DNA from 3 places in the Mycoplana sp. 10N416 genome. Region 1 is predicted to be linked to each of the others. Evidence: riboswitches for the same ligand, from Rfam matches in the RefSeq annotation. Region 1 holds a riboswitch; each other region holds the start of a gene.

Evidence for each region. Region 1 has a riboswitch for cobalamin ahead of bluB (5,6-dimethylbenzimidazole synthase). Riboswitches for the same ligand answer to the same signal wherever they lie in the genome.
Region 2: it holds a riboswitch for cobalamin, as region 1 does, so the genes downstream of both, AC1DDS_RS13575 (CbtB domain-containing protein) here and bluB (5,6-dimethylbenzimidazole synthase) in region 1, are expected to answer to the same signal.
Region 3: it holds a riboswitch for cobalamin, as region 1 does, so the genes downstream of both, AC1DDS_RS23745 (ABC transporter substrate-binding protein) here and bluB (5,6-dimethylbenzimidazole synthase) in region 1, are expected to answer to the same signal.

Annotation. Positions count from the first base shown of each region.
Region 1 covers NZ_JBFTIM010000001.1:47,765-52,390, forward strand. Annotated here, with positions in the region: gene AC1DDS_RS00230 (phytanoyl-CoA dioxygenase family protein) at 1-420, opposite strand, end outside; gene AC1DDS_RS00235 (DUF2865 domain-containing protein) at 609-1,664, shown strand; gene bluB (5,6-dimethylbenzimidazole synthase) at 1,672-2,358, opposite strand; cobalamin riboswitch at 2,404-2,660, opposite strand; gene AC1DDS_RS00245 (diguanylate cyclase domain-containing protein) at 2,672-4,210, opposite strand; gene AC1DDS_RS00250 (TolB family protein) at 4,382-4,626, opposite strand, start outside.
Region 2 covers NZ_JBFTIM010000006.1:41,310-45,935, forward strand. Annotated here, with positions in the region: gene cobW (cobalamin biosynthesis protein CobW) at 1-315, opposite strand, end outside; gene cobU (bifunctional adenosylcobinamide kinase/adenosylcobinamide-phosphate guanylyltransferase) at 319-846, opposite strand; gene AC1DDS_RS13570 (CbtA family protein) at 846-1,637, opposite strand; gene AC1DDS_RS13575 (CbtB domain-containing protein) at 1,648-1,824, opposite strand; cobalamin riboswitch at 1,869-2,184, opposite strand; gene AC1DDS_RS13580 (peptidoglycan-binding domain-containing protein) at 2,267-4,072, opposite strand; gene AC1DDS_RS13585 (cobyric acid synthase) at 4,256-4,626, opposite strand, start outside.
Region 3 covers NZ_JBFTIM010000020.1:31,901-36,526, reverse strand. Annotated here, with positions in the region: gene AC1DDS_RS23750 (FecCD family ABC transporter permease) at 1-769, opposite strand, end outside; gene AC1DDS_RS23745 (ABC transporter substrate-binding protein) at 784-1,800, opposite strand; gene AC1DDS_RS23740 (hypothetical protein) at 1,799-1,996, shown strand; cobalamin riboswitch at 1,985-2,211, opposite strand; gene AC1DDS_RS23735 (aldehyde dehydrogenase) at 2,351-3,856, opposite strand; gene AC1DDS_RS23730 (ABC transporter permease) at 3,881-4,626, opposite strand, start outside.

The sequences.
Region 1 (4,626 bases):
CAGGAGGTTCGACATGCGAGGATCGTTGCGCGCTGCCTTGAAACCCGGCAGCCGCTCCAGATCGCTGTCATCGATCAGTGCGCGGCGGGTGACAGTGGTCCCCTGCAGCATGTCGTAGCGGTCGAAATCGCTGTTCTCCAGTTCCGCCGTCACCTTGGCAAAGACTTCGGCCGGCAGGAAATTCTCAATTCGAACGAAGCCGTTCTCCTCGTATTCACGCCGCTGCTCGGGTGTGACGAGTTGCGCGAGCGACTTGCGCCGCCGGTCCGCCATGTCCATTGCCACCGCCACGCGTTTCGCGTGCAGGCCCATCCTGTTCAGCGTCTTGCTGCCAATGATCGGATTGTCGGCAAAGGATTTGGCACCCGATGCGAGCTGGAGGGCGTAGAACGGACTCAGCAGGACGGAAGTGAGGCGCATACAAAACCTATAGGTGTGGACGCAATCGGATAGGATGCACTGTGCTACACCATGGGCCGGGCGAGATCAATTCCACCCGGCGGCGCGAACCTGATTTCCAAAATCAGCTGTTTCGACGGCCATCACGGCGATTAATCACATTTCCATGAGCGCGTTGCTCCGGCGCTCCTGCAACGTATGATGATGTGATGCCAGCAATTCCCCTGTCCGGAGTCGCCGCAGTGTTCTTGTGCTCGCGCCGATCGATGGTTCTGGCGACCTCCGCCCTCCTCCTCGCCATGGCCGTACCGGCTCGGGCAGACGACGTCTGCGCAGATCTTCACTCGCGTCTTGCGGCCCTCACGAGTGTGGAAATTCCGACCGGCGACGGCGCCCCCGATTCCAGCGCCATCACCGAGCAGAACAATCAGTTGCAGAGCGCGAGAGCTAGTCTGCGCCAGCTTGGCTGCAGCACGGGCAGCGTCAAGGTCTACCGGACGTCGACTGCCCGCCAATGTAGCGAACTCGCCGCCTCGGTCGAACGAATGGACCGCAACCTCAGGAATATAGAGGCAGGGCGCAGCGCACTTGCGTCGCTGGAAAACGGACAGGAAGCCCGCGCCCGTATCCTTGCGGCGATCGAAGCGCACGGTTGCGGCAGTGGCGACGAACCAAGCACGGCGCAGGCCAGCCAGGCTGCGGAAGCGCCCTTGCCCGATGGCGAGTTTCCGCTTGACGGCCTGGCGACCCGCTACGTTACCAGCGGCGGTTCGGGCGGCAGATTGCGCACGGTCTGCGTCAGAACCTGCGACGGCGGGTTCTTCCCCGTAACCTCAGGCGCTTCCCCGCTCGACTTCCGGCGAGACCAGCGGGTCTGCGCCAGGTTGTGTCCGCAGACGGAAACCGAACTCTTCTACCAGGCGCTCGATTCCGTCGACAGCGGCGAGATGGTCTCGACCGTCACCGGCAGGCTCTACAGACAACTGCCGGCAGCCTTCGCCTATCGCACACGCGGCCTGCCCAAGCCGCAAGCCTGTGGCTGCGGCCGGCTTGCCTACACCAGCCCGGCAACGGGTACCGGAACCATCAAGGACAACACCGGCTCCGTCACGACGATCCGCATGCACCCGGTGGGCAGCGCCGCGTCAAAGGTCGTGATCGAGCGTCCTTACGATCCGGAGAAGGACAAGGTGCGCAATGTCGGCCCTGTTTTCGTCCCGGACGAACCCAAGATCGATCTGCGCAACCCCGCGGGCGCGAACTGAACCGTCTTTACCGCCGCTCTCCCCACCGCTCGGCATAAACGAGCTCGTCGAGCGGCAATCGTTGCCGCCAGCCTTTCACTGCGAGTTCCGGTTCGCGATAGAGCTCGTCGACGAAGCCGAGGCAAAGCCAGGCGACGATTTCGACCCGTTCGGGAATGCCCAGGAGCGCACGAATATCCGCGTCGTGAAAAATGCTGACCCAGCCGACGCCGACGCCCTCCGCCCGGGCCGCAAGCCACAGGTTCTGAACCGCGCACACGGTCGAATACACGTCCATGCGCGGATTGTGCGTGCGGCCCAGCACCACGGCTCCGCCACGGTCCGGATCGCAGGTCACGCAGATGCTGACCGGAGCCTTCAGGAGGCCCTCGAGCTTCAGCGAGCGATAAAGTGACTGGCGCTCGCCGGCAAACATCATCGCCGCCTCCTCGTTGGCACGCTCAAATGCCCTGTGCGCTTGCGCACGCACGTCCTGGTCGCGAATGACGATGAAGTTCCATGGCTGCATGAAACCCACCGAGGGTGCCAGATGCGCCGCGCGAAGCAAGCGCTCGAGCAGGTCTTCGGGCACCGGTTCTGGCAGGAACTGGTCGCGCACATCGCGGCGCGTTTCGATCGCACGGTATACGGCTGCCCGCTCGGCGGGCGAAAATGGCTGTGCGTGGACGAGATCGTCCTTTGGCAGAGGCTGCATCGTCATCTCCCCAACAATGCATGAAACCGTCCGCCGTCCGCGCGGGTTGGTCTATCTCGCCAGGCCGGTCTTCTGACTTCGGATCCTCCGGCCGCGCCGCCTTCCCGGTTGAAGCACCAGTGGCGTTCGGAAGGGTCGATCCTTCCAGGCTTGGCCGTCCCCGTCACAGCGTTGGGCACGTTTCGGCTTCGAGGCTGGAGTTGCCAAGGTGTCTGCGCTCAGATCGAACGCATGGCGTCAGCCCCACCGAATTCCCGATTCTCCCCTGCTCGCGCAAGGGCACCTGACGGGCGACACTTGCGCACGCCGGTGCCTACGATGCAAGGCCGGGGCCGACGATGGCGTGTCGCGAATAGACAACCCCGATGTCTTTTGCCGCGCTGTCCTCATCGGGCGCCGCAAACACGGCACGGTTGCGGCCACCGTTCTTAGCGGTATAGAGCGCCGTATCGGCAACCACCATGAGGTCGTGCACGGTCCGGCCATGCTCGGGGTAGACAGCGACGCCAGCGCTGCTGCCGACAGCCAGCAGTTGTCCGCCGAACGGAATTGGGATCTGCGCGTCGCGCACCAGGCCATTGGCAAGATCGAGGAGAGCCTGCCTGTCGGTCATGCCGTGAAGCAGCACTGCGAACTCGTCGCCACCCAGGCGCGCCACCACTCCCTTGTCGGCGACCCTGCCCAGAAACCGGGAAGCGATCGTCCTGAGCACGGCGTCGCCGGCTGCGTGACCATGCCGATCGTTGACGGCCTTGAACTGATCGAGGTCGACCGCGAAGACGGCAAACGGACGGGTGTCCTTGTCGAGCAGTTCCTTCATGGCATCGTCAAAGCCGGAACGGTTGAGCAAGCCGGTCAGCGCATCGTGGCAGGCGAGATACGCATTTCGCGCTTCGCTTCGCTCCAGGGCCCGCACAGTCGAGGCGAACTTCAGCGCGACGAAACCCATGACCACGACGAAGATCGCGACCAGGGCGGTGATCTGCGGCATCGCCATCGACCAGACGAACGAGCCGGGGCGGTTCGGGCGCCAGGACGCAGCCATCGGGTTGAAGGCGTCGCCGCCGACACCGGTGAGCAAGAGATCGCTATCCTCGGTCGTGATCGGCAAGAAGCCCAGATCGCGGATCCCCAGGCGCTGCTCGGAATTCGCCAGCATCTTGGCCGTGATCGGCTTGACGGTGACCAACAGCACAGGCTTCTTGCGCGCATCCGGAATAAAAAGCCGCTTGGGGACGACGGACTGCACCACGATGATGCTCATCGTGCCGTCGATCATTCGCATTCCGGTGACGTTGATCTGCGCCAATGTCGGCGACAAGACGCCGCCGCTCTCGGCCGGCTTTGCAAGAAGCCAGCCGTCGCGCGTACGGCTGAGCGCCGCATAGTAGGCCGCTTCGGCGCGTTTGGTCAGGTCGCTGACCCAGTAGAGCAATTGGTCGGCATCATGCGGCCGAACGACGTGGCGATTGTGGACGGCCAGGACCGTCTCTTCGCCCGGCTTCGTGAAGACCATCCAGGAAAAGCCGAAATCGCTCCAGAGCCAGTCGCGCAACTCCCGGCGGATGAAATCGTCGCTGAACGAGCCGTCGGCCAGTTCATCGAAGCCTCGATCCCAGACGGACATTCCGCTCTGGTAAAGCACAACCTGTTCGATCTGCTGGCGGAACTCGTTCTTGACCAGCGTCTTTTCGGAGGTCGCAACAAAATCGTTCGCCTGCCGGATCGAGTAGTCAAGCACCATGAAATTGGCGGACGCGAACAGAGCGACGATCACGATCGCCGCAAGACCAATCATGATCTTGACGCTGCTCCGGCGCGCGACCGGACCCTCAGCCCCAGCATTCGCCATGTCTTTCCCCACCGACATGCTGGCGGTCTGCATTGCCGCCTTTTGCGTTTTGTCGCGGCACTTTGGCGCAAAAAGCGGGAATATTCCCTTAAGCAGCCTGGTTTCCGAACGGTTAAAATCTGAAGCTGCAGAACGGCCCTTGAAGCGTCACATGGTCGAGCCGCGAGCGCGTCAACCTGCAGGGGCGTAGCGCACAAAGGCGAACTCGTCGCCATCGGGTGACCAGTTCGGCACATTCATCGTCCCCTGCCCGCCGAGCAATTCGAACAGCACTCGGTCGTTTCGGCCGTCGGCATCCATCAACCGGAGGCGGACGCGCTGGTCACGGGGATGGTCAAGCACGTCGGCATCGTAGGAAAGCACGAGCAGGTGTCGCCCGTCCGGCGACGGATGCGGGAACCAGTCTGCCCATTGGC
Region 2 (4,626 bases), on a different contig from region 1:
CAGGCCGGACGTCTCGATGACGATGTGATCGGGGCGGTTTTCGCGCTCGAGCAGCTTCGACATGGTCGGGATGAAGTCATCGGCAACGGTGCAGCAGATGCAGCCGTTGGTCAGCTCGATGATGTCGTCCTCGCTGCAGGCCTCGGCGCCGCAGCCCTTCAGCACGTCGCCGTCCACGCCGAGATCGCCGAACTCGTTGATGATCAGCGCGATCCGCTTGCCATTCGCATTCTGGAGGAGGTTGCGGATCATCGTCGTCTTGCCGGCGCCGAGGAAGCCGGTGATGACGGTGGCGGGAATCTTCTGCTGGAGCATGGCTCAACCCTTCATTTTCAGCGGCAAACCTGCCGCGACAAAATAGACTTCGGTGGCGACTGTCGCCACCTGCTGATGCAATCGCCCGGCGTGGTCGCGGAATTCGCGCGCCATCTTGTTGTCCGGCACGATGCCAAGGCCGACCTCGTTCGAGACGAACACCACACGGCCAGGCGCGGTGACGATCGCGGCGGCAAGATCGTCAAAAGCCGCCTTCATGTCGTGCCCTTCGAGCATAAGGTTCGTCACCCAGAGCGTCAGGCAGTCGACGAGCAGGACCCGATCCTTGCGTGCCGTGTCATTGATGCGCTCCGGCAGCGCCAGCGGCTCCTCGTGCGTAACCCAGCCGTGGCTGCCCCGCTGCGCACGGTGCTGCTCAATGCGCTCGCGCATTTCATCGTCCCAGGCCCTGCCCGTCGCGATGTAATGCTTCGAGAGGCCGGTTTCCGCAGCCAGGCTTTCCGCGAATGCGGATTTTCCGGAACGGGCACCGCCCAGAACCAGGACGGCTCCGGGCGATACGGTTTTCATCAGGCTGCCTTGACGATCTTCTCGTTGGCAAAGCCGAGCGAGAGGCCGAGTACGATCCAGAAGAACAACGTCGTGGCAAGCGCCGCGACGGCGAACTCCGCGCCGAGGACGGCCGGCACGTTGCTGGCAAGATCCGTCGGCTGCGGCGCGCCGTAGACGTGCGGGGCCGCGATCAGGGCGATACCCGCAACCTTGGCACCCAGACCATCCTTCAGGATCAGCAGGTAGAGCCCGCCCGCAGACAGTGCGACGGTCGACAGCCACCAGACCTGTCTCTCGGCAAGGTCGGCTGCAGGGAAGCCCGGAAGCTCCGGCGGCAGGCCGATGGCCGGTAGCAGATGCACGGCAAGCCAGCCGGCTGCACCCCAGAGAGCACCGTTTGCGACCGTGATCGGGTTGCCGGTCACGAGGCTGACGCCTGCGAGAAGCAGGGCAAAGCCCGCCCCCGCCACCAGATTGGCAAGCAGCGTGCCGGAAAAGCGGCTCATGCCGAACATGATGCCGCCCTCGTCCTCATGTGCCTCGCCGCCATGGGCGTAGGCGACCGAAACCGGCGAGAGATAGCCAGCGATTTCGGACAGAACCGCGCCGACGCCGAGCGCGGAATGCTCTTGCGTTGCCTGAGGCTGGGTCTCGGTGCCAGTGCCCGCCGGAGCCGGTTCGGTCCCGCCACCTTCATACTCTTCGGCATGAAGAATGAGCGGAATAACCCGCGCCTCCTGGGCGGCCGTCATCAGGGCACCGGAGAACAACCCGGCCACCAGGGCGGCCAGGAGATATTTGACGATCATGTCACCCCCCTTAGTGGCAGGGGAAGCCGTAGGAGTGGCGCGTGTCGTGCGCGGTATCGTGCAGGACCGACGAATTGGCGAGGCCTGCGCCGAACACCAGGAATCCGCCGAGCAAAAGCGCAACGAGACCGGCATAGAGACGATCGTTGAGAGACAGGGAAACAGAAGAAGAAACGTGAGCAGCCATGACAACCTCCGTGCTGGCAACGGGGAACATCCCCAGGGCGGGCAGTATGCCCTTCATTGGAGGCAGGTCTCCTGGCTCGTGGCGTCAGGCGCAGTTGCGCCGGCGGCTATCCTCGCCTTCCCGGGAAAAAGCGGCATGAAAGGCGGACGATTCGTAGAGATAGAGGCGTCCAGACCCCGGTTCATCATGCCGCCACCCAGTGGCTTTGCCGGTCGTTTCCGATCGGCTGGATAGGCCTCGCCACTCTACAGTCGCGGGGTCGGCCGTGATTGGAGCGCCCTGATTGGGTCCACCCCGTCACATTCCCATTTACGCGCCCGTCCGTTTCCGGACCGGCGCGCCATCCAATAGGCGATGAATATGCCTGACAGTTGCCGAAGTCAATCGACCGTCCGCGTCATCCATCTTCCGAATACCGGCGTCAGGACGGGCGTCCGGGGCCTCAGTATCCGGGGCCGCCCCAGCCACGACGCGGGCGGCCGTAATAGCCGTCCACCGGCCCTTCATAGTATCCATCGACCGGCCCCTCGTAGTAGCCGCCGACAGGCCCTTCCAGATAGCCGTCCACCGGCCCGTCGTACACGCCATAGCCGTCGCTGGAATAGCGATCCGTCTGGTAGCGCTGCCGCGCGACGCGCTGGCGACTGCGTTGCTCGGCGAACTGGCCCGATTCGCGCAACTGTCGGAACTGCTTGCGGGTCAGATAGCCGTCTGCGCGTTGGCCGAGCGAGCGCTGCCATGCCGCAATCGCCGAACGGGTACGCGGGCCGAACACGCCGTCCGCACCGCCCGTATCGTAGCCCAGCACATTCAGCCAACGCTGAGACTGGATACGGGTGCCCGGCTCCAGGTAAGCCTCCCGGACATCGGGCGAGGTTTCAAAAACTGTCGTTTTCGACTGTAACTGCTGCTTTGCGACAGGCTTCTCGGTGACGTCGTCCTTAACGCTTGCATCACCTGCCGCTGTCGCGCCGTCGTTCGTCTGCTTTCCGAGAGCCGCCAATCGCTTGCGTGCCTCCGCCGCAAAGCGGCCGTTCGGAAACTCGTCGAGATACTTTTCGATTGCGCTGGCCGTACCATTGAGAACGGCCCGGCTCCAGCTGTTGTCCTCGCGACGGGCAAGGCGCTCGACCTCATCGGCCTCAGCCTTGGTCGCCGTGGCCGCAGTCGAACTGTCCGGCTCAGTGGAAGGTGCCTTGGTTTCCATTGTGCCGGCAGGCGAATCGGGGGGCACGGGCGCCGTCGACCCGGTGTTGGCGTCCGCAGCTTGGCCTGCTTTCTGTCGCGCGGCCGCTGCGGCCTCTTCGGCCTTGGCCCGTTCGGCTTCGGCTGCATCCCGCGCCGCCTCCGCCCTTGCCCTTTCCGCCTCTGCGGCATCCGCCTTGGCCCGGGCCTCGGTTTCTGCCTGGACGGCTTGTTCGGCCTTGATCCGCGCGGCTTCCGCCGCCGCCTCGATGCGCTTGCGCTCGGCCTCGGCGGCCGCCTGCTCCGCTTCTGCCTTCGCCCTTGCTTCCTCGGCGACCTTGGCCTCCTGTTCAGCCTTCAGGCGCGCGGCTTCGGCCCGCGCCTGCTGCTCCGCCTTCAATCGCTCGGCCTGGGCGGCCTCCTCGGCCGCCTTGCGCTCGATCTCGGCCTGCGCCTCTGCGGCGCGCTTGGCTTCCGCCTCCGCGCGCGCCTGCTCTTCCTTGCGCAATTGCTCAGCTTCTTCCAGGCGCTTGCGCTCTGCCTCGACGGCAAGCTTTTCTTGCTCGACCTTTGCCTTCTCGGCGGCAATCCTGGCCTCTTCCTCGGTTTTCAGACGCGCAGCTTCGGCTTCGGCGGCGCGCTTTTCCTCCTCGGCCTTGGCCTTTTCGGCCGCGACCTTCGCCTCTTCCTCGGCTTTCAGTCGTGCAGCCTCGGCGGCCTTCTGGTCGGCTTGGGCCTTTTCCTTCGTGGAAGGAGCGGCTGACCCTTGCGCGGATCCCTCCGCCTCCTTGGCAGGTTTGGCGACGCCGGCGGCGTTCAGTTCGGCAAGGCGAATCCGGGCCATCGAGGCGAACGTGCCGTTCGGATACTGCTTCAGGTAGCTTTCATATCCCGCCGGATCGCTGCTGGCCGAAATCTTCTGCCACAGCGAAAATTCCGATTCCCACTTTTTGGACGCGCTGGCAGGCGGTTGCGTTTCAGCCCCCTGCACCGCTGGTCCGCCGGCGACGGCGAGCCCCAGCAAGCAGGCCAATCCGAGTTTCGCAAAACGCGCGCTCGTCATCAATTTCCCTTTCGATCGCTGCGGAAGCACCCTCCGCAAGCTAGCCCCAACTGGACGCCAATCAAGGCCATGGCATCGGATTCCGGCACAACTTTGATCCCGCCGCACTGCCGGCCAATCGCCGGCAGTGCGTGGATATCTGCAGTTACTGACGTTTGGCGAAAGTCGCTTAATCGGGAAAACTCAATCACATTGCAAAAGCTGAGCCAGCCATCGCGGGTCCAGCGCGGCCTCGAGTTCGGCCGCCACTCCATCCAGAGCCTCATCGACCGCCCTGCGATAGTCGAAGCCGCCACCCGCAATCCCGAATTCCGCCAGAAGGCGAGCCCGGAAGGCATCGCTCGACAAAAGCCCGTGCAGATAGGTGCCGAAAACGCGCCCGTCAGGAGACGTCGCCCCATCCGGTCGGCCGTCGATCTCCACGGCGGGCCGGGCACAGTCCGGACCGGTGGTCCGGCCGAGATGGATCTCGTAGCCCTCGAGCGGCACGTCGTAGCGAAGCGACCGCGCCGCGCTGTTGCGCACCGTCTTTTCCGGCGCCATTACGGTCTCCA
Region 3 (4,626 bases), on a different contig from region 1:
TCGCCGTCATTACAGCGGTCGCTCCGAGGAGAACGATCTGCACCCGCCTTACGGCAATGCCGAGCGAAGCGGCTGAATCCGTACCGAACGCAAATGCGTCCAACGACCGGGCGTGGGCCATGCACAAGACGAAACCGGCGATTGCCACCGGAACCGAAAGATAGACGTCCGGCCAGCGGACACCACTGAGAGAGCCGAGAAGCCAGAACAACACGCCTCTTGCCTGCTCCGCATTCGCCGACGTCGTCACGATGTACGATGTCAGCGCATTGAAAAGCTGCGACCCGGCAACACCGCACAGAATGATCCGTTCGCTGGTGCCGCCGGCACCGGCAGCAAGTATCCCGACGAGCAGGAATGCGACGACCGCGCCGATGAAGGCACCGCTGGAAAGGCTGAGGACGCCGTAGCCGAAGCCAAGGATCATGACGCATACCGCTCCGGTCGAGGCTCCGGCGGAGATTCCCAGAACATAGGGTTCAGCCAGCGGATTGCGGAGCAAGGCCTGGAGGATTGCGCCGCAGAGTGCAAGCGATGCGCCAGCACTTGCTGCAACGAGCGCACGGCTCAGCCGATAATCCCAGACCACGCCCTGGTGGATGCGGCTAAGCTCGAAGCCTGTACCAAAGACGCGGTTCGACACGGCTTTCGCCGCCGTTTCGATCGGGATGGATATTTCCCCGATCGAAACGGCAAGGCTGATCATCAGGCCCAAAAACACGAACGCGCAGGCGGTGAGCGCCGAGAGCGCCCACCCCTTTTGCGACAATGCAGATGCACCCCTCACTGCGTCAGACCGAAGGACTTGATGCCGTTCGCCAATGTCTCGATCCCCTCGATCGTCCGGATCGTCGGATTCATCGACTGCGCGTCCATCATCACGAAACGCTTGTTCTTCACCGCGTCCAGCTGACTGGCGACCGCGTCATTTTCCAGGAACTCGAGCTTGATCTTCGGGTCATCGGCCGCGTAGCGCCGCCTATCCATAGTGGCGATGACGATGACGGCGGGATTCGCGTCAGCAATCGTCTCCCAGCCGACGAGCGGCCATTCCTCTTCTGTCGTCACGACGTTCTGTGCCCCAAGTGACTTCAGGATGTAGGCCGGTGCGCTGTTCTTGCCGGCGATGAAGGCGTCTCCGCTCACCTCCTTGCTGGAGAACCAGAAGACGACCGGCAGCGCCTTTGCCGATGCGCCAGCAACGGAAGCGACGGCGGCGGCTTCACGCTTTTTGAGGTCGGCGACAAGCGCGTCACCGCGCTCTTTCACGTCGAAAATCGCCGAGAGCTCCGCGATTTCCTGATAGATCAGGTCCATCGTGAACAGTTCCTTGCGAACACCATCGCCACCGTCGGTGTTGACCTTGGCAACGCAATCCGCCGGCGCGATATAGGTGTTGATCCCGAGTTCGGCGAACTGGTCGCGGCTGCCCACAGAGCCCTGCGCGCCGACATGCCACTCGAATTCGGCTGCAACCATGTCGGGCTCCTCGCCGACGACCGACTCGAAGCTCGGGTCGTTGTCCGAAAGACGTTTGATCTTGGCGTTGACCTCGGCGTATTGCGGCAACACGGGACCAACCCAGACAGCCGTCCCGGCGATCTTGTCGGCGAGGCCAAGCGAATAGAGGACTTCGGTCATGCCTTGGCCGATGGAGACGATCTTTGCGGGCGCTTTTTCGAACGTCACCGGCCGGCCGCAGTTGTTGACGGTCAATGGATATTGGGTCGCAGCGAGGCTCGGTGCGGCAAGGCCGAGCAGGCCGAATGCGAACGTCATACTGGTGAGAAACTGGCGCATGAAATATCTCGATCAGGAGGAAAAACAGCTAGCAACTCCATCGCCGCGCAGCTCGCGAGCGGATGAAGACACAGATACGCAGACGCTAGCGGCGGAAGGCCCAATCAAGGCGGCTGAAAGTCGGAAAACGACGAAGGTTCAGGTCAATCATATCTGCTCCTTTCCGAGCATCCCCGCCCGGCTGATTGGATCGTGATTGACGGCAGGTCTCCTGGCTCACGGATGTTTGTCGGTGATCTGCCTTCCCGCGAAACGTCGCAGTGGCATGGCCAAATGGCCCGAGGATTACCGGCAATCCGCCTACAGTTGCGGGGGCAGCCACGGTCTTGGTCCCTCTTGGGTCGTCCTTACCGTGTTCCCTATTAATCCCCTCAGAGTCATCGTTGGGGAACCGTCACGCTCAGATATGCCCACCTGACATGCGTCGTCAAGGACTTGCTGTCACATCGCAGTTCTTACCGACGAGGTCCGAGTTCGGAGCATTGCGGACTTGGCAAATAGGCCCCGAAGGGCGGCCCGACAGTGCCGTTCGACCGTCGGGCCATCATTCTCAGGCCAGGTTTACCCAGACAGATTTTGTCTGGGTGTATTGCGTCAACGCCTCGAGGCATTTGTCGCGGCCGTTGCCGGTTTGCTTGAAGCCGCCCCAGATGGACGTCATGTCGCCGTGGTCGAAGCAGTTGACCCAGACGACACCCGCTTCGATGTCGCGGGCGAAGTTGTGAGCCTTGGCGATGTCACGGGTCCAGATCGAAGCGGCGAGGCCGTAAATCGAGTCATTGGCGATCTCGATTGCCTGGTCGACGCCATCAACGGGGATGATGGCGGCAACCGGCCCGAAGATCTCCTCGCGCGCGATCTGCATCGTGTTGTTGACCCCCGTGAACAGGGTCGGCTCGACATAGGCTCCCGATGGTGCGCCGGCGAAGGTGCCGCCGCCGAACTTGAGCGACGCGCCTTCCTTGCGGCCGATGTCGATATAGTTCAGCACTCGCTTCTGGTGCGAGGAGGTCACCAGCGGCCCGATCGTCGTCGACGGATCGAGCGGGTCGCCGAGCACGAAATTCTGCTGCGTCCGGGCAACGAAACGATCGACGAAATCGTCGTGGATGCTCTTCTGGACGAGAATGCGCGAGCCGGCGTTGCAGACCTCGCCCTGGTTGCCGTAGATGCCGTTCACCGCATAGGTCACGGCGGTGTCGAGATCGTCGTAGTCCTCGAGAATGATCTGGGGCGTCTTGCCGCCGCACTCGGTCGATACGCGCTTCATGTTCGACTGTCCGGCGTAGATCATCAGCAGCTTGCCGACCTCGGTCGAGCCGGTGAAGCCGATCTTGTCGACGTCATTGTGGAGCGCGAGCGCCTTGCCGGCCTCCTCGCCGAGGCCGTGTACGACATTGAAGACACCGGGAGGGCCACCCGCCTCGATGAAGAGCTCCGCAAGGAGGTTGGCCGAGAGCGGGGATTGCTCGGCGGGCTTGAGAACGACCGAGTTTCCGGTTGCGAGCGCAGGCCCGAGTTTCCAGGCGGCCATCATCAACGGGTAGTTCCACGGGACGATCAGGCCGACGACGCCAAGAGGCTGCCGCAAGATATAGTGCAGCGCGCTGGACGCAGTGGAGGTCACGGCTCCCTCGATCTTGTCGATCGTCTCGGCGAAGAATTTCAGCGACATCACCGAGCCGGGAATGTCGATGTTCATCATGTCCATGACAGGCTTGCCCATGTCGAGGCTATCGAGCACCGCGAATTCCTCGGCATTGCTTTCCACGAGCGCCGAGAATTTTTCGAGAACGGCCATGCGTGACCGCGGGTCCATCCGCGACCAGGAGCCGGACTTGAACGCCTTGCGGGCGACGGCCACAGCCCGATTGATTTCGGCCTGCCCGCCGCGCGCCACTTCGGTGATCGTGCTGCCCGTGGCGGGATTGATCGAGGGGAAGGTGCGGCCGTCGGCCGAGGCGACGTACTGGCCATCAATGAAGTGCTGCGTGCGGAACTTCAATGACGACGCCTTCGAGCGCCAGAAGTCGTGGGTATAGGTTGTGGCGTCCATGGTGTTCTCCCTGTTGGTCTGCGGCTAACGGCGGTCACGCAGAAGCGTGACCGAGAGGATGATGAGGATGAAGGAGGCAGCGACGATAAGTGAGCCGACCGCGTTGATCTCGGGCGTGATGCCCCGTCTCAAGGTGGAATAGATGTAGATCGGCAGGGTCACCTCGCGGCCCGTCAGGAAATAGGTCACCGGGATTTCGTCGAAGGACAGCGTGAAGCAGAGCAATGCCGAGCCGATGACGGAGCTGCGGATTGACGGCAGGGTGACCCGCCGGAAGGTCTCGATCGGCGTTGCCCCAAGGTCCGCGGAGGCTTCGAGCTGGCGACGGTTGAGCTTGGCAAGCCGCGCCATGACCTGCGAGACGACGACGCCGAGCAACGCGGTCGCGTGACCGATGACGACGGCTGTCAGGCTCTGCGGAATGCCGATCTGCTTGTAGAAGTTCAGCATCGCAATGCCGGTGACGAGGCCGGGCAGGCTCAGCGGAAGCAGGATGGCATTCTGGAACAGCCTCTTTCCGGGGAAGTCGTAGCGATCGAGGGCGAGGGCCGCGGTCACGCCGACGACGAGGCTGACGAGCGTTGCGCAGACCGCCACCACAAGGCTGTTCCACAGCGCCCGCAGCATGCCCTCATTGGCAAGGAAGGCCTCGTACCAGTGGAGCGTGAAGCCGGAAAGCGGAAAGGACGTCACCTTGCTGTCGTTGAACGAGAACAGGATGAGCATAACGATTGGCAGGTAGAGGAACGCGAGCACGCCGAGGCTGACGC